One region of the Clostridium budayi genome, then DNA from elsewhere that is predicted to be linked to it. Evidence: predicted binding sites of a transcription regulator. Region 1 holds the regulator's gene; each other region holds the start of a gene.
The links. Region 1 encodes HrcA, which represses chaperone genes, less so after heat shock. Its sites were predicted from a motif close to TGTTAGCACTCNNNNNNNNNGAGTGCTAACA; they were not measured.
Positions count from the first base shown of each region.

Region 2: a site for HrcA is predicted at 2,138-2,168, ahead of groES (co-chaperone GroES). Genes of this name have one in related genera too.
Region 3: a site for HrcA is predicted at 3,332-3,362, ahead of htpG (molecular chaperone HtpG). Genes of this name have one in related genera too.

Region 1 is NZ_AP042456.1:1,213,128-1,219,147, forward strand. Features, by position in the region: gene hemW (radical SAM family heme chaperone HemW) at 12-1,136, shown strand; gene hrcA (heat-inducible transcriptional repressor HrcA) at 1,309-2,340, shown strand; gene grpE (nucleotide exchange factor GrpE) at 2,367-2,984, shown strand; gene dnaK (molecular chaperone DnaK) at 3,052-4,908, shown strand; gene dnaJ (molecular chaperone DnaJ) at 5,017-6,020, shown strand, end outside.
Region 2 is NZ_AP042456.1:2,767,329-2,773,348, reverse strand. Features, by position in the region: gene ACZ5TJ_RS13430 (C-GCAxxG-C-C family (seleno)protein) at 166-609, shown strand; gene ACZ5TJ_RS13425 (DNA-3-methyladenine glycosylase family protein) at 600-1,496, shown strand; gene ACZ5TJ_RS13420 (hypothetical protein) at 1,561-1,851, opposite strand; gene groES (co-chaperone GroES) at 2,195-2,479, shown strand; gene groL (chaperonin GroEL) at 2,495-4,120, shown strand; gene ACZ5TJ_RS13405 (GspE/PulE family protein) at 4,423-6,020, shown strand, end outside.
Region 3 is NZ_AP042456.1:521,833-527,852, reverse strand. Features, by position in the region: gene hydA (dihydropyrimidinase) at 1-1,108, opposite strand, end outside; gene htpG (molecular chaperone HtpG) at 1,411-3,288, opposite strand; gene ACZ5TJ_RS02475 (response regulator transcription factor) at 3,502-4,170, shown strand; gene ACZ5TJ_RS02470 (ATP-binding protein) at 4,160-5,548, shown strand; gene ACZ5TJ_RS02465 (DUF3919 family protein) at 5,580-6,020, shown strand, end outside.

The sequences.
Region 1 (6,020 bases):
GGAGAATTAGTATGAAAAAAGTTTCATTATATGTGCACATACCATTTTGTAAGCAAAAATGTTTTTATTGCGATTTTAAATCATATGCAGGAATAGAAGAATTAGAAAATGATTATATAGATGCATTAATTTTAGAAATAAGAAATAAATGCAAAGGATATTTAATAAAAACTTTATTTATTGGAGGTGGGACACCTTCATATTTAAGTGAAAATAATCTTTCAAAACTTCTTAAAGAATTAAATAAATTATCTTTTTTAGATGATGCAGAGAAAACAATTGAGTGTAATCCAGGAACATTAAGTGATGAAAAGATTAAGATAATAAAAGAAAATAGTATAAACAGAATAAGTATGGGACTTCAAACAACCAAAAATAATTTATTAAAAAATATAGGTAGAATACATACTATAGAAGAATTTAAGGCAAATTATAAAAGGGTTCGTGAACTTGGAATAGAAAATATAAATATAGATATTATGTTTGGACTTCCAAATCAAAGTTTAGAAGATTATAAAGAAACATTAGAAGATATAATTAAATTAAATCCTGAACATATTTCAGCATATAGCTTAATAATTGAAGAAGGGACATATTTTTATAAACTATATGAAGAAAATAAATTAAATGTTCCGAATGAAGATGATGAGAGAAGGATGTATGAAATAACTAAAGAAATTTTAGAAGATAATAATTATAAACAATATGAAATTTCAAATTATGCAAAAGAAGGCAGAGAGTGTAGACACAATAAAGTGTATTGGGAACTAGATGAATATATAGGTGTTGGTGTATCTGCAAGTTCATTTATAGACGAAAAGAGAATAAAAAACATAGACAATATAAAAGAATATATAGAGAGAATAAATAGTAATATAGATGTTTCAGAAAGTATTGTAGCTAATAGTTTAAAAGAAGATATGGAAGAGTTTATGTTTTTAGGGCTTAGAATGATAGAGGGTGTGTCAATAGATAAATTTAAAAATAAATTTTCTAAAGATATAAATGATGTATACGGAGATATTATAAATAAAAATAAAAAAATAGGTCTATTAGATGAGAAGGATGGAAGAATATATTTAACTGATAAAGGGATTGAAGTATCAAATTGGGTTATGAGTGAATTTATATTATAATACTAGAAAACTGAAGCAAATAAAAGAAAAATAAGGATAATTTAAAAATATTGCTATTAATTTCTGTTTAAAGGTAATTATTATAATTGACAAAAATATTCAACGATAATATTATTTAACTATAGTCATTAGCACTCACTACTAACGAGTGCTAACAAATAGAGGTGATTGTATGGTTATTGATGATAGAAAAATTAAAATATTAGAAGCTATTATCAATGATTACATTAAAACTGGAGAACCAGTAGGTTCTAGGACAATTGCAAAAAATCACGACTTAGGAGTAGGTTCTGCAACTATAAGAAATGAGATGTCAGATCTTGAAGAGATGGGATATTTAGAACAGCCTCATACATCAGCAGGAAGGATACCATCAAGTAAAGGATACAGGTTATATGTAGACAGCATGATGGATAAACCAATTCTAAGTAAAGAAGAAGACTTAAAGATAAAAGAATATGTTTTAAACTCAGCAATGCTTGAAGTTAATAAAATAGTTAAAAATGCAAGTGAATTACTTTCAGAATTAACTCATTTAACTTGTGTTGTTAAAACTCCTTCTATGAGCATGAGTACATTAAAATCAATTCAAATAGTAAGGATGGATGATCAAAATCTTTTAGCTGTTATAGTTACTGATGGAGGACTTATTAAAAATCAAATAATAAGAGTTAATGAGGCACCATCTGTAGAAGTTTTAAGTGGTATAAACAAAATATTAAATCAAAGACTTGTACATCTTTCTATTGAAGAAATTAATTTAGAAGTTATAAATAACTTAAAATTAGATTTACATGGATATGATGAAGTATTCAATGCAATGCTACCTGCGCTTTATCAGTGTTTAAAAGAAGATGATACTTCTAGAGTGTTTATGGAGGGTACAACAAATATATTTAATTATCCTGAGTATAATGACATAGAAAAGGCAAAACAAATATTGTCACTTCTTCATAATAAGGATTGTGTCGTTGAACTTATAGAACCAGAAAGTGATATAACTATAAAAATTGGTGATGAAAACTATATTCCAGAAGCTAAGGATTGTAGTGTAATATCAGCAGAATATTCACTAGGTGATAGTGCTAAAGGTACTATTGGTTTAATTGGACCTAGAAGAATTAATTATTCAAAGGTAATTGCAATAATGGCTCAAGTAATGAAAGAATTAAACAACACTTTAAGAGGGTCGTCAAAGAAATAAAAGAGATGAGGTGCTAAAAAGAGATGATGAAAGATAATGAAAATCTAGAGAGTTTAGAGAATCAAGAAAGTAGCATAGAAAATGAAGATGCTAACTCAAATGAAAATGTTGATATAGAAGAAAATACAGAAGACTTAAAAGAAGAGGCTCAAGTTTCAGAAGAGAAGAAAAAAGAAGAGGATGAGTTAAAAATGTTTAAAAAATATAAAGATGAAAACAAAAAATTAACTAACGAACTTGAGACTTTAAAAGATAGACTTTTAAGAGTTTCTGCAGAATATGAAAACTACAGAAAAAGAACTACAAAAGAAAAAGAAGGAATTTATACAGATGCTTGTATAGATGTTTTAAAAGAAATAGTACCAAACCTAGATAACTTAGAAAGAGCTTTAGAAGCAAATGGTAACATAGAAGATATGAAAAAAGGAGTTGAAATGACTCTTAAGGGCTTTAGAACGGCTTTAGAAAAGTTAGGTGTTGAAGAAATAGAAACAAAAGATGGCTTTGATCCAAATTTCCATCAAGCAGTAATGCATATTCAAGATGAAAATTTAGATGAAAACTCAGTCGCTGAAGTATTCATGAAAGGATACAAAAGAGGCGATAAAGTAATAAGACATTCAGTTGTTAAAGTTGCAAACTAAATTATTTAAATTGAATAAATTAAATTGATTATAACAAACACTAATTTGTGTTAAGGAGGAATAGATTATGTCAAAAATAATAGGTATTGATTTAGGAACTACAAATTCATGTGTAGCAGTTATGGAAGGTGGAGAACCAGTTGTTATAACTAACTCAGAAGGTTCAAGAACAACTCCTTCAGTTGTTTCATTCCAAGCAAATGGTGAAAGATTAGTAGGTCAAGTAGCTAAAAGACAAGCGATTACAAACCCAGATAAAACAATAATCTCAATAAAGAGACATATGGGTACTGATTATAAAGTAGATATTGATGGAAAAGGATATACTCCACAAGAAATATCAGCAATGATACTTCAAAAATTAAAGGCTGATGCAGAAAGCTATTTAGGAGAAAAAGTAACTCAAGCAGTTATAACAGTTCCAGCATACTTCAATGATGCTGAAAGACAAGCAACAAAAGATGCTGGTAAGATTGCAGGACTTGAAGTTTTAAGAATAATAAACGAACCAACTGCTGCATCACTTGCATACGGATTAGAAAAAGCAGATCACGAAGAAAAAGTATTAGTATATGACCTAGGTGGTGGTACTTTCGATGTATCTATCTTAGAACTTGGAGATGGAGTATTTGAAGTATTATCAACAAACGGAGATACAAAACTTGGTGGAGATGATTTTGATAACAAAATCATGGATTACATCGCAGATACATTCAAAGCAGAAAACGGAATTGATTTAAGACAAGATAAAATGGCACTTCAAAGATTAAAAGAAGCTGCTGAAAAAGCTAAGATTGAATTATCATCATCAACTCAAACAAACATCAACTTACCATTCATTACAGCTGATGCAACTGGTCCAAAACATATCGATATGAACTTAACTAGAGCTAAATTCAACGAATTAACTCACGACTTAGTTCAAAGATCAATTGAACCAATGAAAAAAGCTATAGCTGATGCTGGAATTTCAGTAGGTGACATAGATAAGATATTATTAGTTGGTGGATCAACAAGAATACCAGCTGTTCAAGAAGCAGTTAAAAACTTCACAGGAAAAGAACCTTCAAAGGGAATAAACCCAGATGAATGTGTTGCAATTGGTGCAGCTATTCAAGCAGGTGTATTAACAGGAGAAGTTAAAGACGTATTATTACTAGACGTTACACCATTAACATTAGGAATTGAAACTTTAGGAGGAGTAGCAACTCCACTTATAGAAAGAAATACAACAATCCCAGCTAAGAAGAGCCAAATCTTCTCAACTGCTGCAGATGGTCAAACATCAGTTGAAATTCACGTAGTTCAAGGTGAAAGACAAATGGCTGCAGATAACAAGACATTAGGAAGATTCACATTATCAGGAATTGCTCCAGCTCCAAGAGGAATCCCTCAAATCGAAGTTACATTTGATATAGATGCTAACGGTATCGTTAAAGTATCAGCAATGGATAAGGGAACTGGTAAAGAAGCAAACATCACAATAACAGCTTCAACTAACTTAAGTGAAGATGAAGTAGATAAGGCTGTTAAAGAAGCTGAAAAGTTCGCTGAAGAAGATAAGAAGAGAAAAGAATCAATAGAAGTTAAGAACAATGCTGATCAAGTTGTATATCAAACTGAAAAGACTTTAGAAGAACTTGGAGATAAAGTTTCAGCTGATGATAAAGCAAAAGTTACAGCTAAATTAGAAGAAGTTAAGAAAATAAAAGATTCAGATGATATAGAAGGAATCAAGAAAGCAATTGATGAATTAACTCAAGAATTCTATGCAATATCATCAAAGATCTACCAAGAAGCAGGAGCACAACCAGGAGCAGAAGGTTTTGATCCAAACAACATGGGTGGAGCACAAGGAACTAACGAAGCACCACACGATGATAATGTTGTAGATGCTGATTTCAAAGTAGAAGATGATAAATAATAAATAAGACTATAAAAAATATATAGTTTCTTATATAATAAGTAGAGGGAAGGCGGAGATAATATTAGTCTTCCCTCTTATAAAGTCTAAAATTGGTGGTGAAAATAGATGGCAAGTAGAGATTATTATGAAATTCTCGGATTAGAAAAGGGCGCAAGTGACGCTGAAATTAAGAAAGCCTTTAGAAAGCTAGCTATAAAATACCATCCTGATAAAAATCAAGGAAATGCTGAAGCAGAAAAAAAGTTTAAAGAAATAAATGAAGCTTATCAAGTACTTTCAGATCCAGATAAAAAAGCTAAGTATGATCAATTCGGAACAGCTGATTTTGATGGAAGCGGATTTGGAGCAGGAGCTGGTGGATTTGGTGGCTTCGATTTCTCAGATATGGGAGGATTCGGAGACATATTTGATACTTTCTTTGGAGGCGGAGGCGGTTCAAGTTCTGCTAGAAGAAATGGACCAAGAAGAGGCGCTGATATAGAATATACTATTAGATTAACTTTTGAAGAGGCTATAAAAGGTGTAGAAAAAGAAATATCAATTACAAGAAATGAAAATTGTGAAACTTGTAATGGATCAGGTGCTAAGCCTGGTACTACACCACAAACTTGTCCAGTATGTCATGGATCAGGTCAAGTTAGAGTACAAAGACAAACTCCACTTGGAAGTTTTGTAAGTACAACTACATGTGATAAATGTCATGGTACAGGTAAAATAATAGAAGAACCATGTTCAACATGTAAAGGAAAAGGTCAAGTTAGAAAGACAAGAAAAATAAAAGTTAATATACCAGCAGGTGTTGATACTGGAAATGTAATACCTCTTAGAGGACAAGGCGAACATGGAACTAATGGTGGTCCAGCAGGAGATCTTTATATAAAGATAGTAGTTGTACCTTCTAAGCAGTTTACAAGAAGAGGGGTTGATATATATGTAGATACACATATATCAATGGCAAAAGCAGCACTTGGAACAGAAATAACTGTTGAAACTGTAGATGGAAATGTTAAATATACAGTGCCAGCTGGAACTCAATCAGGAACATTATTCAGATTAAAAGGAAAAGGTGTTCCAAGAGTTAATGGAAGTGGAAGAGGAGATCAATACGT
Region 2 (6,020 bases), 1.5 Mb from region 1:
GAAAAATTCTATATAGCTAATTTTTTTATTAACTAAATAAGTTTTTATAAGTCTTATGAAATAGAATATTAACAAATTGCATAACATAAAAGCGTTATCAATTAAATATTTGTGGTATAATTAATAAAGATAATTAGTAAAGAATTATTAGTAGGAGAATTAAATATGTTAATTGATAAGGCGATAAAATTATGGGATGAGAAATATGACTTAAACTGTGCTGAGTGTATACTTTATGCGGCTAACGAAGAATATAACTTATGGTTATCTAAAGAGAGTCTTAAAATAATGTCAGCATTCGGTGGTGGAATGGGAATTGGAAGTACATGTGGTGCAGCAACAGGCGCATTAGCTGTAATTGGAATTATGTTTACTAATGATAGAGGACATGAAAGTCCAATAGTTAGACAGTTATCAGTTGAATTTATGGAAAGATTCAATGAGAAATTTGGAAGTTTAGATTGTAGAGACATAAAGATTAATCAAATTCCAGAAGAAAAGACATGTACTGATATGATTAGAACATCTGCAAATATACTTGAAGAGATAATAAGGGAAAGAAAAGATTATATAAAATACAATAGAGAAGGTGAAAAACAATGGATTTAAAAAATGTTATTTATGAAGATGATAAAGTTATATTAGAAGGAGTTAAAAACTTTAACATAAAACAAATATTAGAATGTGGTCAATGTTTTAGATGGGAAAAAAAGAGTGATACAGATTACATAATAATTGCATTTGGAAGAGTAATTGAAGTTGTTCAAGATGGTGATAAAGTTACTATATTAAATACTAATGAAGATGATTTTAAAAACATTTGGATTAGTTATTTTGATTTAGAAAGAGATTATAGCAAGATAAAAGAAGAATTATCTAAAGATGAGATACTAAGAAAGTCTGTAGATTATGGCTATGGTATAAGAATATTAAATCAAGAGCCATTTGAGCTTCTTATAAGTTTTATAGTTTCAGCAAGAAATAGTATACCTTCAATTAAAAAGACTATAAAGAAAATAAGTGAACGTTTTGGCGAAGAAATTAATTATAATGGAGAAACATTTTATACTTTCCCATCACCAGAAATGATAAAAGATGCAACATTAGAAGAAATACAAGAAACAGGAGCTTCATTTAGAAGTAAATATATAGTTGATACAATAGAAAGAGTTAATGAAGATTTAGAAAATAATGAAGGTACATTTAATTTAGAAAGAATAAAAGCTTTAAATGATGATGAGTGCCATGCTGCACTTCAAGAATTTAAAGGTGTTGGTGCTAAAGTTTCAGATTGTATTATGTTATTTTCTATGGGAAAACATTCAGCTTTCCCAGTAGATGTTTGGGTTAAAAGAGCTATGATGCATTTTTATAATGCGGAGGAAGGTTCTTTAAATAAAATAAGAATATTTGCAAGAGATAGATTTGGAGATTTATCAGGTTTTGCACAACAATATTTATTCTATTATGCGAGAGAAAATAATATAAAAATTTAAAGCGAATTTAATAATTAAATTATAAAAAGTCTAGAGGGATTTTTACTTCTAGACTTTTATTATTTTAAAATCTTCTGTTTTTAGATTTTTTAATCGGGATAATTGTATCTCCAGGCATTTTTTTTATAAAATTTAAGTATTTTTTTATTCCATCATCACTCTGTAATCTTTTAATAGAAAATAACCTTGCAGCAAGTTCTCTATTGCTATAAAGTGCGTGGATTTGTGTGTGGCACATCTTGCAAAATTTTGCTGTATCATAATGTTTGCCACCACGTTCTTTAGGAATTAAATGATGTTCTGTTATAAAAGGAACCTCTCTATTACATAATTCACAAATATGTTTTTCTGACATATAAATTCCCCCTTTTAAGAAATTTATATATGTATTATAACAAGAAAATATTTTTTTATCAAAAGAATAAATTGCTATTTTAGTTGTATATAAATGATTTAGTTTATGGTAAAATAAGGAAAGTGGATTTAATAAATAACTTATTACAGTAATAAGTTATAAATATAAGAAAATTAGAGTAATATAGAAGTATATTGCTCTAATCTGGCATAAATAAAAATATTTAGGTAAAAATATTTTTATAAATATTTGAATTAAATAGATATAAAAGATATTATAATAATAGAATTAGCACTCTAAAGGATAGAGTGCTAAAAATAATTATTGTTTAGGAGGGTTTATTATGGCGATAAAACCATTAGGAGACAGAGTTGTCATTAAAAGAATGGAAGCAGAAGAAAAAACAAAGAGCGGAATAGTTTTAACAGGAACTGCGAAAGAGAGACCACAAGAAGCAATAGTTATTGCTGTTGGTCCTGGAGCTATTTCTGATGGAAAAAGAATAGAGATGGAAGTTAAAGTTAATGATAAAGTACTTTATTCAAAGTATGCAGGCACAGAAGTTAAAGTAGATGGAGAAGAATTTATAATATTAAAGCAAGACGATATACTTGCGATAGTGGAATAGGAGGAGAGAGTTAGTATGGCTAAAATGATTAAATTTGGTGAAGAATCAAGAAGAGCAATGCAAATAGGTGTTGATAAATTAGCAGATACAGTAAAAGTAACACTTGGTCCTAAAGGAAGAAATGTTGTATTAGATAAAAAGTTTGGATCACCACTTATAACAAATGATGGTGTTTCAATTGCAAGAGAAATAGAACTTGAAGATCCATATGAAAATATGGGAGCACAATTAGTTAAGGAAGTAGCAACAAGAACTAACGATGTTGCAGGGGATGGTACTACTACAGCAACACTTTTAGCTCAAGCTATAATAAGAGAAGGTCTTAAAAATGTTACTGCTGGAGCAAATCCAATGCTTATAAGAAATGGTATAAATATGGCTGTTGAAAAAGCAGTTAAAGAAATTAAAGATATATCAAGACCTGTAAATGGTAAAGAAGATATTGCAAGAGTTGCAGCAATTTCAGCAGCGGATGAAACAATAGGAAGCCTTATTGCGGATGCTATGGAAAAGGTAGGCAATGAAGGCGTTATAACTGTTGAAGAATCAAAATCAATGGGAACAGAATTAGATGTAGTTGAAGGTATGCAATTTGATAGAGGATATGTATCAGCTTATATGGTAACAGATACAGAAAAAATGGAAGCTGTATTAGATAATCCATATATTTTAATAACAGATAAAAAGATTTCTAACATACAAGAAATACTTCCTATATTGGAACAAATAGTTCAAGCAGGTAAAAAGCTTTTAATTATAGCTGAAGATATTGAAGCTGAAGCTATGGCAACATTAGTTGTTAATAAGTTAAGAGGAACATTTACTTGTGTTGCAGTTAAGGCTCCTGGATTTGGAGATAGAAGAAAAGAAATGCTTCAAGATATAGCAACTCTTACAGGTGGAGAAGTTATATCAGAAGAACTTGGAAAAGATCTAAAAGAAGTTTCATTAGAAAGTTTAGGTCAAGCCGAAAGCGTAAAAGTAAATAAAGATAATACAACTATAGTAAACGGAAAAGGTGCTACAGAACAAATTAAAGCAAGAATTAATCAAATAAAGAGTCAATTAGAAGAAACAACTTCAGAATTTGATAAAGAAAAATTACAAGAAAGACTTGCTAAATTATCAGGAGGAGTTGCAGTAATTAAAGTTGGTGCAGCAACTGAAACTGAACTTAAAGAAAGAAAATTAAGAATAGAAGATGCATTAGCTGCAACAAAGGCTGCTGTTGAAGAAGGTATAGTACCTGGTGGTGGAACTGCTTATGTTAATGTATTAAATAAAGTATCAGAGTTAACATCAGATATATATGATACAAAAGTAGGTATTGATATTATAGTTAGAGCATTAGAAGAACCAATGAGACAAATTGCAACTAATGCAGGTGTTGAAGGTTCAGTAATAATAGAAAAGGTTAGAAATAGTGAAGTTGGAATTGGATATGATGCTTTACATGGAGATTATAAAAATATGATAAAAGCAGGTATTGTTGATCCGACTAAGGTTACAAGATCAGCACTTCAAAATGCTGCATCAGTAGCTTCAACATTCTTAACAACAGAAGCAGCTGTTGTTGATATTCCTAAAAAGGAAGAACCTATGACTCCACCAGGAGGAATGGGTATGGATGGAATGTATTAAAATATAACATTCTATCTAGAATGAAAATGAATATTAATTAATTGTATTAAAATCGAACAATTTATATTAAAGAAGGTCTATGTGATATATAGGCCTTCTTTTTTTGTCGTAATTTATCTAAAGGTAAATGTTTAATAAAAATTTTAACAGAATATTCATTAACAGAATAATTATTGCAAATGTCATTTATTATAAATGGCTTGGTTGTCGAAAAGAATCGACAAAAAACTCCAAAATAATATTTTAATAAACTGTTAACTAATGTATAATAATAGTGAAGAAAATAATGGTTGGTGAATTTTATGAAGACAAAAATGAGATTAGGAGACATATTAGTTCAAGCAGGTAAAATTAAGAATTCTGATTTAGTTAATGCATTAAAAAAGCAAGCTGTTACAGGAAAAAGATTAGGGGAAATATTGCTTGAAGATGGACTAGTTTCAGAAGAGGATATACTAGCTGTTCTTGGGATGCAATTAGGCTTGCAAAGAGTAAGTCTAGAATTTGAAGTTATTGATACGAATAGTATAAGAAAAATACCAGAGGCAATAGCAAGAAAGCATGGAGTAATGCCATTTAAGATGAATGGTAATGATCTTACAGTAGTTACATCAGATCCATTTAATATAATGGCTGATGAAGATTTAAAGTTAGTTTCTGGAATGAACATAATAAAAGCTCTGGATACAAAACAATCTATAGAAGAAGCTATAAATAAGTATTATACAAAGCAATATGCAGAAAAAGTTGCAACAGCTCTTGGAATACAAGAAAAAGAACTTGCAAAAGCAAATATGCAAGAAAAAGCTGAAGAAGAGGAAATTAATAAAGAAGCTCCAGTTGTAAAACTTGTCGATACTTTAATTCAAAATGCAGTAAGAATGGGTGGTAGTGATATTCACATTGAACCATTTGAAAAAGAAATAAGAGTTAGAGTAAGAGTTGATGGAGAACTTCAAAGTATTTTAAGCATTCCAAAAGAATCTCAATCAACATTAATAACTAGAATAAAAATATTAGCTAACTTAAATATTGCAGAAAAAAGAGTGCCGCAAGACGGTAGAATAATAAAAAATATTGATGATAAGAAAATAGATCTTAGAGTATCAGTTCTTCCAACTGTAAATGGTGAGAAGGTAGTTATTAGAATACTTGCTTCATCACAAGCGTTAATTAACAAAGAAGCACTTGGTATGAAGAAAGACGATATGGAAAAGCTAGTTAAGTTAATGAGCATACCATATGGAATTATTTTAGTAACAGGTCCAACAGGAAGTGGTAAATCTACTACTCTTTATACAATATTAAGTGAGCTTAATACAATAGATAAAAATATAATTACCGTAGAAGATCCGGTTGAATATATGATGGATGGTATTAATCAAGTTAATGTAAATGCAAAAGCCGGAATGACTTTTGCATCAGGTCTTAGATCAATACTTAGACAAGACCCAGATATTATAATGCTTGGGGAAATAAGAGATGGAGAGACAGCTGAAATTGCAATAAGAGCTGCAATTACAGGTCACGTAGTTTTAAGTACACTTCATACAAATGATGCACCATCTAGTATTGCAAGACTTGCTGATATGGGAGTTGAACCTTATCTTGTATCTACATCAGTTACAGGAATAATCGCTCAAAGACTTGTAAGAAGAATATGTACAAACTGTTTAAAAGAATATGAAGCAACAGAATATGAGAAAAAGGTTCTTGGAGTACCGATTACTACAGATTTAAAACTAGCTAAAGGTGAAGGGTGTCCATCGTGCAATAATACAGGATATAAAGGTAGAGTTGGTATATATGAAATCATGGAAGTAGATAGAGAAATTAGAGATGCAGTGACAGAAGGTAAAACTTCCGATATGGTTAAGGATATAGCAATTAAAAATGGTAT
Region 3 (6,020 bases), 690 kb from region 1:
TTGTTGATGTAACTTCTACAAACTTATTTATATTTATCTCGTTTTTAAGAACACCATAAGTATATAAAAGTGCCATTCTAAGCTCTATTCCAGGTGCTCCATTTGGAATTTTATCAAAAGAATCTTTTCCAAGCTCCTTTTGTTTCATAAAAAATGGGCAATGATCTGTTGCTACAACTTGAAGTGTATTATTTCTTATAGCCTTCCATAAATATTTAAAATTATCTTTACTTCTAAGAGGTGGTGACATTACACATTTTGCTCCTTCGAATCCCTCTTTATAGTATTCATCTTCTGATAATAATAAATATTGAGTACAAGTCTCACCCATTATAGGATATTCCTCTTCTCTAGCTCTAGCTATCTCAAAAACAGCTTCCTTACAAGTATTATGAACAATATATAATGGGGCTTCTGCCATTTTTGCTATATTTATAGCTCTACCTACAGCTTCCCCCTCAACTAAGCTTCCTCTTGATATTGCATGGTACTTTGGTGCTGTTTTTCCTTCTTTTAAAAGTCTCTCAACATTACATTCTATTATATGAAAATTTTCAGCGTGAACGCATGTAAGTCCACCATTTTCACTTACCTTTTTTAATGTCTTAAAAAGTGTTCCATCATCTACCCTCATACCTTTATATGTCATAAATACTTTAAAACTTGGATATCCTTCCTTAATCATAAATGGAATCTCATTTAGAATTTCATCATCTATATGAGTTATATTCATATGAATTCCATAATCAATAACAGCCTTTCCATCTGATTTTTCTCTCCAAATTTCTGCTGTTTCTTTCAAATCTTTATCTTTAGGTTGAACTGCAAAATCTACTATTGTTGTAGTTCCTCCACAAGCTGCTGCTATTGTTCCAGTTTCAAAATTATCACTTGAAAATGTTCCTCCAAAAGGCATATCTAAATGAGTATGTGGATCTATTCCTCCTGGGAATATATATTTACCATTAGCATCAATTATTTTCTCACTCTCCTCTTCTAATGCCATACCAATTTTATTTATTTTTCCATCCTTTATTCCTATGTCACCCTTAAAAATGTCAGTTGCAGTTACGATAGTACCATTTCTAATAATAGTATCAAATTTCATATTCTCTCCTCCCTATTTATTTTGGTGAATCATAGTATGCTTTATTTGTATTATATCACTATATGTAAACATTTTCTTATTGTAAATTAGCACTTTGTCATATAATTAATGACTATAAGTCATTTTGTTCAATATATATTATATTTATATAGTTAAATCTTATTTTATATTACATTTATGTATTAGTTTCATATTTTAATTTATTATATTAAAAGTTAATTTTCATACAAAATAAATAAGAGTTAATTAATAAAATCAATAACACTTTATTAACTAACTCTTTATTTTAAAACTTATATATTTTATTTCATTAACTTACATACATCGTTTGTAAATTCTACTGGATCTTCTATTGGTAATCCTTCAATTAAACGAGCTTGATTATATAATATGTTAGTATATAACTTAGCTGTATCCTTATCTTTTTCATATGAAGCTTTTAATGCTTTAAATACATCACTATGAACATTTACTTCTAAAACTTTTTGAGCCTTAATGTTTTGATCATTGTTTGGCATAGAGTTTAATATCTTCTCCATTTCAATTGAAAGATCACCATCATTAGATAAACATACAGGATAATTTTTTAATCTCTTTGATTCTCTAACATCACTAACTTTACCTTCTAAAGTTTCTTTCATAAAACTAATTACTTCTTTGCTTTCTTCATCTTGTACTTCATCTTTTTCATCTTTATCTTCTAAACCTAAATCTCCACCTGATACTGATCTAAATTCTTTTTCTTCAAATGTAGTAAGCATTTTAATTGCAAATTCATCTACATCATCTGTAAAGTATAATATTTCATAATCTTTATCTAGTATCATTTCAGTTTGTGGCATCTTTTCAATTCTTTCATTTGAATCCCCAACTGCATAATAAATGAACTTTTGATCTTCCTTCATTCTACTAACGTACTCTTCTAAAGTAGTAAGTTTCTTTTCCTTTGATGAGTAGAACATTAATAAATCTTGTAATACATCTTTATTTGCTCCAAAGTCACTATAAACACCGTATTTTAATTGTTTTCCAAATGCTTTAAAGAATTTTTCATACATATCTCTATTATCTTTTAGCATTTTTTTAAGTTCATTTTTAATTTTATTTTTTATATTTTTAGCAATAAATCTTAATTGTCTATCATTTTGAAGTATTTCTCTTGATATATTAAGTGATAAATCTGGAGAGTCCACTACCCCTTTTACAAATCCAAAGTAATCTGGTAAAAGTTCTTGGCATTTCTCCATTATTAATACTCCATTTGAATAAAGTTCTAATCCTTTTTCATAATCTGATGTATAGAAATCATATGGTATTCTTTCTGGAATATATAATATTGCATTGTAGCTTATCATACCATCAACGCTTATATGAATATGCTTTAATGGTTTATCAAATCCAAAATGCTTTTCTAAATAGAAGTTATTATAGTCATCATCAGTAAGTTCCTTTTTATTTTTTCTCCATATAGGAACCATACTGTTTACTGTTTTTTCTTCTATAATATCTTCATATTCATTTTCAGTTCCTTCTTTAAGTTTCTTTTCCATTATATCCATCTTTATTGGATATCTTATAAAATCTGAATATTTCTTTATTAATGATTGTAATTTATATTCATTTAAATATTGATCATAATCTTCATCTTCAGCATTTTCTTTTAAATGTAATGTAACTATTGTTCCATGATCTTCTTTAATAGATTCCTCAATTGTATATCCATCAATTCCATCTGATTCCCACTTATATGCCTTATCGCTTCCAAATTCTTTACTTATAACTGTAACTTTATCAGCAACTAAAAATGCTGAATAGAATCCAACACCAAATTGGCCAATTATGCTGTGATCATCTTCTATTTCTGTATCATTTTTAAACTTAAATGATCCACTCTTTGCTATAACTCCAAGATTATCATCAAGTTCTTCCTTTGACATACCAATACCTGTATCAACTATTGATAATTCTCTATTTTCCTTATCTACATTTATCTTGATGTAATAATCCTCTCTGTTAAATGTAATAGAATCATCTACTAGAGCCTTATAATATATCTTATCTATAGCATCGCTTGCATTAGATATAAGTTCTCTTAAAAATATATCCTTATTAGTGTAGATAGAGTTAATTACAAGATCTAGAAGTCTTTTTGATTCAGCTTTAAATTGTTTCTTTTCCATTTCTCTAATATCTCCCTTCATACAAATTATAATTAAATTTGTTTATTAGCACTCTACCACTTAGAGTGCTAACCCCTAATTTTTATATACCATATTACCAATTTTATGTCAAATATACTTTTAAACCAAATTCTTTTCAATTGTAAACTCTTACATACTTTTGTATAATTAATGTTGTAAATTTAATAATTATTTAACTAAAGGAGAAAAATCTTGAATATTTTAGTAGTTGATGACGAAATTAGTATTTTACAACTTATAAAAATGAATCTTAAGCTTCAAAATTATAATGTTGTTACAGCTACATGCGGAAATGAAGCATTAGAACTTACAATAAAAGAAAAACCAGACATAATAGTACTCGATGCAATGCTTCCCGACATTAGTGGCTTTGAACTTATTCATAAAATTAAATTAATAGATGATATACCAATTATTATGTTAACAGCCAAAGATGATATTAATGATAAATTACTTGGACTACAATTAGGTGCAGAAGATTACATAACTAAGCCATTTAATAGTACAGAGCTACTTTTAAGAATAAAAGTAATATCTAAAAGGATAAAGAAGTTTTCAAAGAAAACTGATAAAACTCTATCACTTGGTAGAATTACTATTATAGCCGATGAAAGAAAAGTTTTAGTTGATAATGAGTATGTTGATTTAACATTTAAAGAATTTGAAGTTTTAAATTGTTTATGTGAAAACAAAGGTATAGTTTTTAGTCGTGAAGACCTTTTAAATAAAGTTTGGGGATATGACTTTGAAGGTACAACTAGAGCTGTTGATATTCTAATTCAAAGACTTAGAAAAAAGTTAGGACCTTGTCAAACTTATATAAAAACTTTATATAAAGCAGGATATAAATTTGATTTATAAAATGCGTCTTACTGTTAAACAGAAAATTATATTAACTAATATAGCTATTTTAGTACCTATTATTGCATTTATATACATAGTAACATTTAATACTCTTTCAAAAAATTTGTTAGATAACTCTCTTCAATATTTACTTAAAGAAAGTACTACTATGAGAGGCTATACTGAAAGTTTATTAGAATCAAATAATAATCCAAATAAAGAGGAAGCTTTTAAATCAATCTCCCCTTTTATTGCAACTAATTTAAGTAATAGGTTTAATATTAGAGTTCAAACTATAAGTAATTCTGGACAAGTATACTATGATTCAAATAAAAATAAAATTAGCTTATATAACAAAGATATTGATAAAGCACTAGAAGGATCTGAATCTTATATTATAAAAAAAGTTAACGGTGTACCTTGCATATTTTTATCTACACCTATATTTTATAAAAACACTAAATGTGGTGTTCTAAGACTAGTTTTATTAAACACATCATCTGTAAATATATTAAATAATACTCTTATGATTATGGTAATTGTAAGTATTGTTGCTATCGGTATTGGAATACTATTAATTCATATTTTTTCAAAAGAACTTGTAAATCCATTACTAACATTAAAAGAAAAATCTAAAAAAATCTCTAATGGAAACTTTGGAGAAAAGGTTTTAATTAATAGTGGTGATGAATTTGAAGATCTAGCTAATACATTTAATGTTATGAGCGAAAATATTGAGAATTACATAGATGAAATTCAAATGGCTAAAACCCGCCAAAAAGGATTTTTTGATAATATATCTCATGAATTTAAAACTCCGCTAACTGCAATTATTGGCTTCTCTGAAATAATACCTAAATTGGATGAAAAGAAAGAAATAATAGAATGCTCTTCGCTTATAGAAAAAGAAGGTAGACGACTTTTAGATTTAGTCCAAGAAATTTTAGTATTATCAAAACTTAATAAAGAAAACTTTTCAATTGAAGCTACTTATATAAATATAAAATCTTTAATTGATGAATGTTTAAATATATTAAATATTAGACTTCATAATTATCATATAAACATAATTAAAGACTATGATAATTTATTTATATATGGAGATTACGATAAAACTAAACAAGTATTCATTAATATAATAGATAATGCTATTAAATATAGTGGATGCGAAAATATAGAAATTAAAGCAAAATCATTAGATGATAAAATTCAAATATCTATTTCTGATGATGGAGTTGGATTTGATTTATTAAATGCAAAAAGTACAAAAGGTAATGGTTTAGGCCTTAATATTTGTAGAGAAATTATCTCTACACAAAAAGGTAGCTTTAATATAGAAAGTACTTTAAATATAGGTACAACAGTAACTATAATTTTCTTTAAAGAAAATATATAGTAGTTGTTAATTTCTATAGAAAGGATATTCTATGAAAAATAATTTTAAAAATATAATTACATTCTACATAATCTTTGTAATAATAATTTTAGTTTTTTACTTTTACTCTACAAAAATTGTATATAATAACTTAAAAGTTATTAATCACTTTGATTCAAGTGATAGTTCACTTGTTACTAAAATTCCAAATAAAATACTTATACATAACGAATACTTAGGTGATATAACTATAAATGATAATTTATTGATGAATGATATATTAAAGTATTTTTCTAATATAACTGTTTATAATTCATCTACACAAAATAAAATCAAAAATAATAATGTAGTGAATTTGTCCGGTAAAATTTTTTATTCAAATGGTAGTACTCAAGATTTTAAAATAAATAACTCATTAACTTTAAATAATAAAAATTATTCAAGTAATTCATATTCAATAAATACTTTAAGAAATACTTTGTTTAGTTGTCTT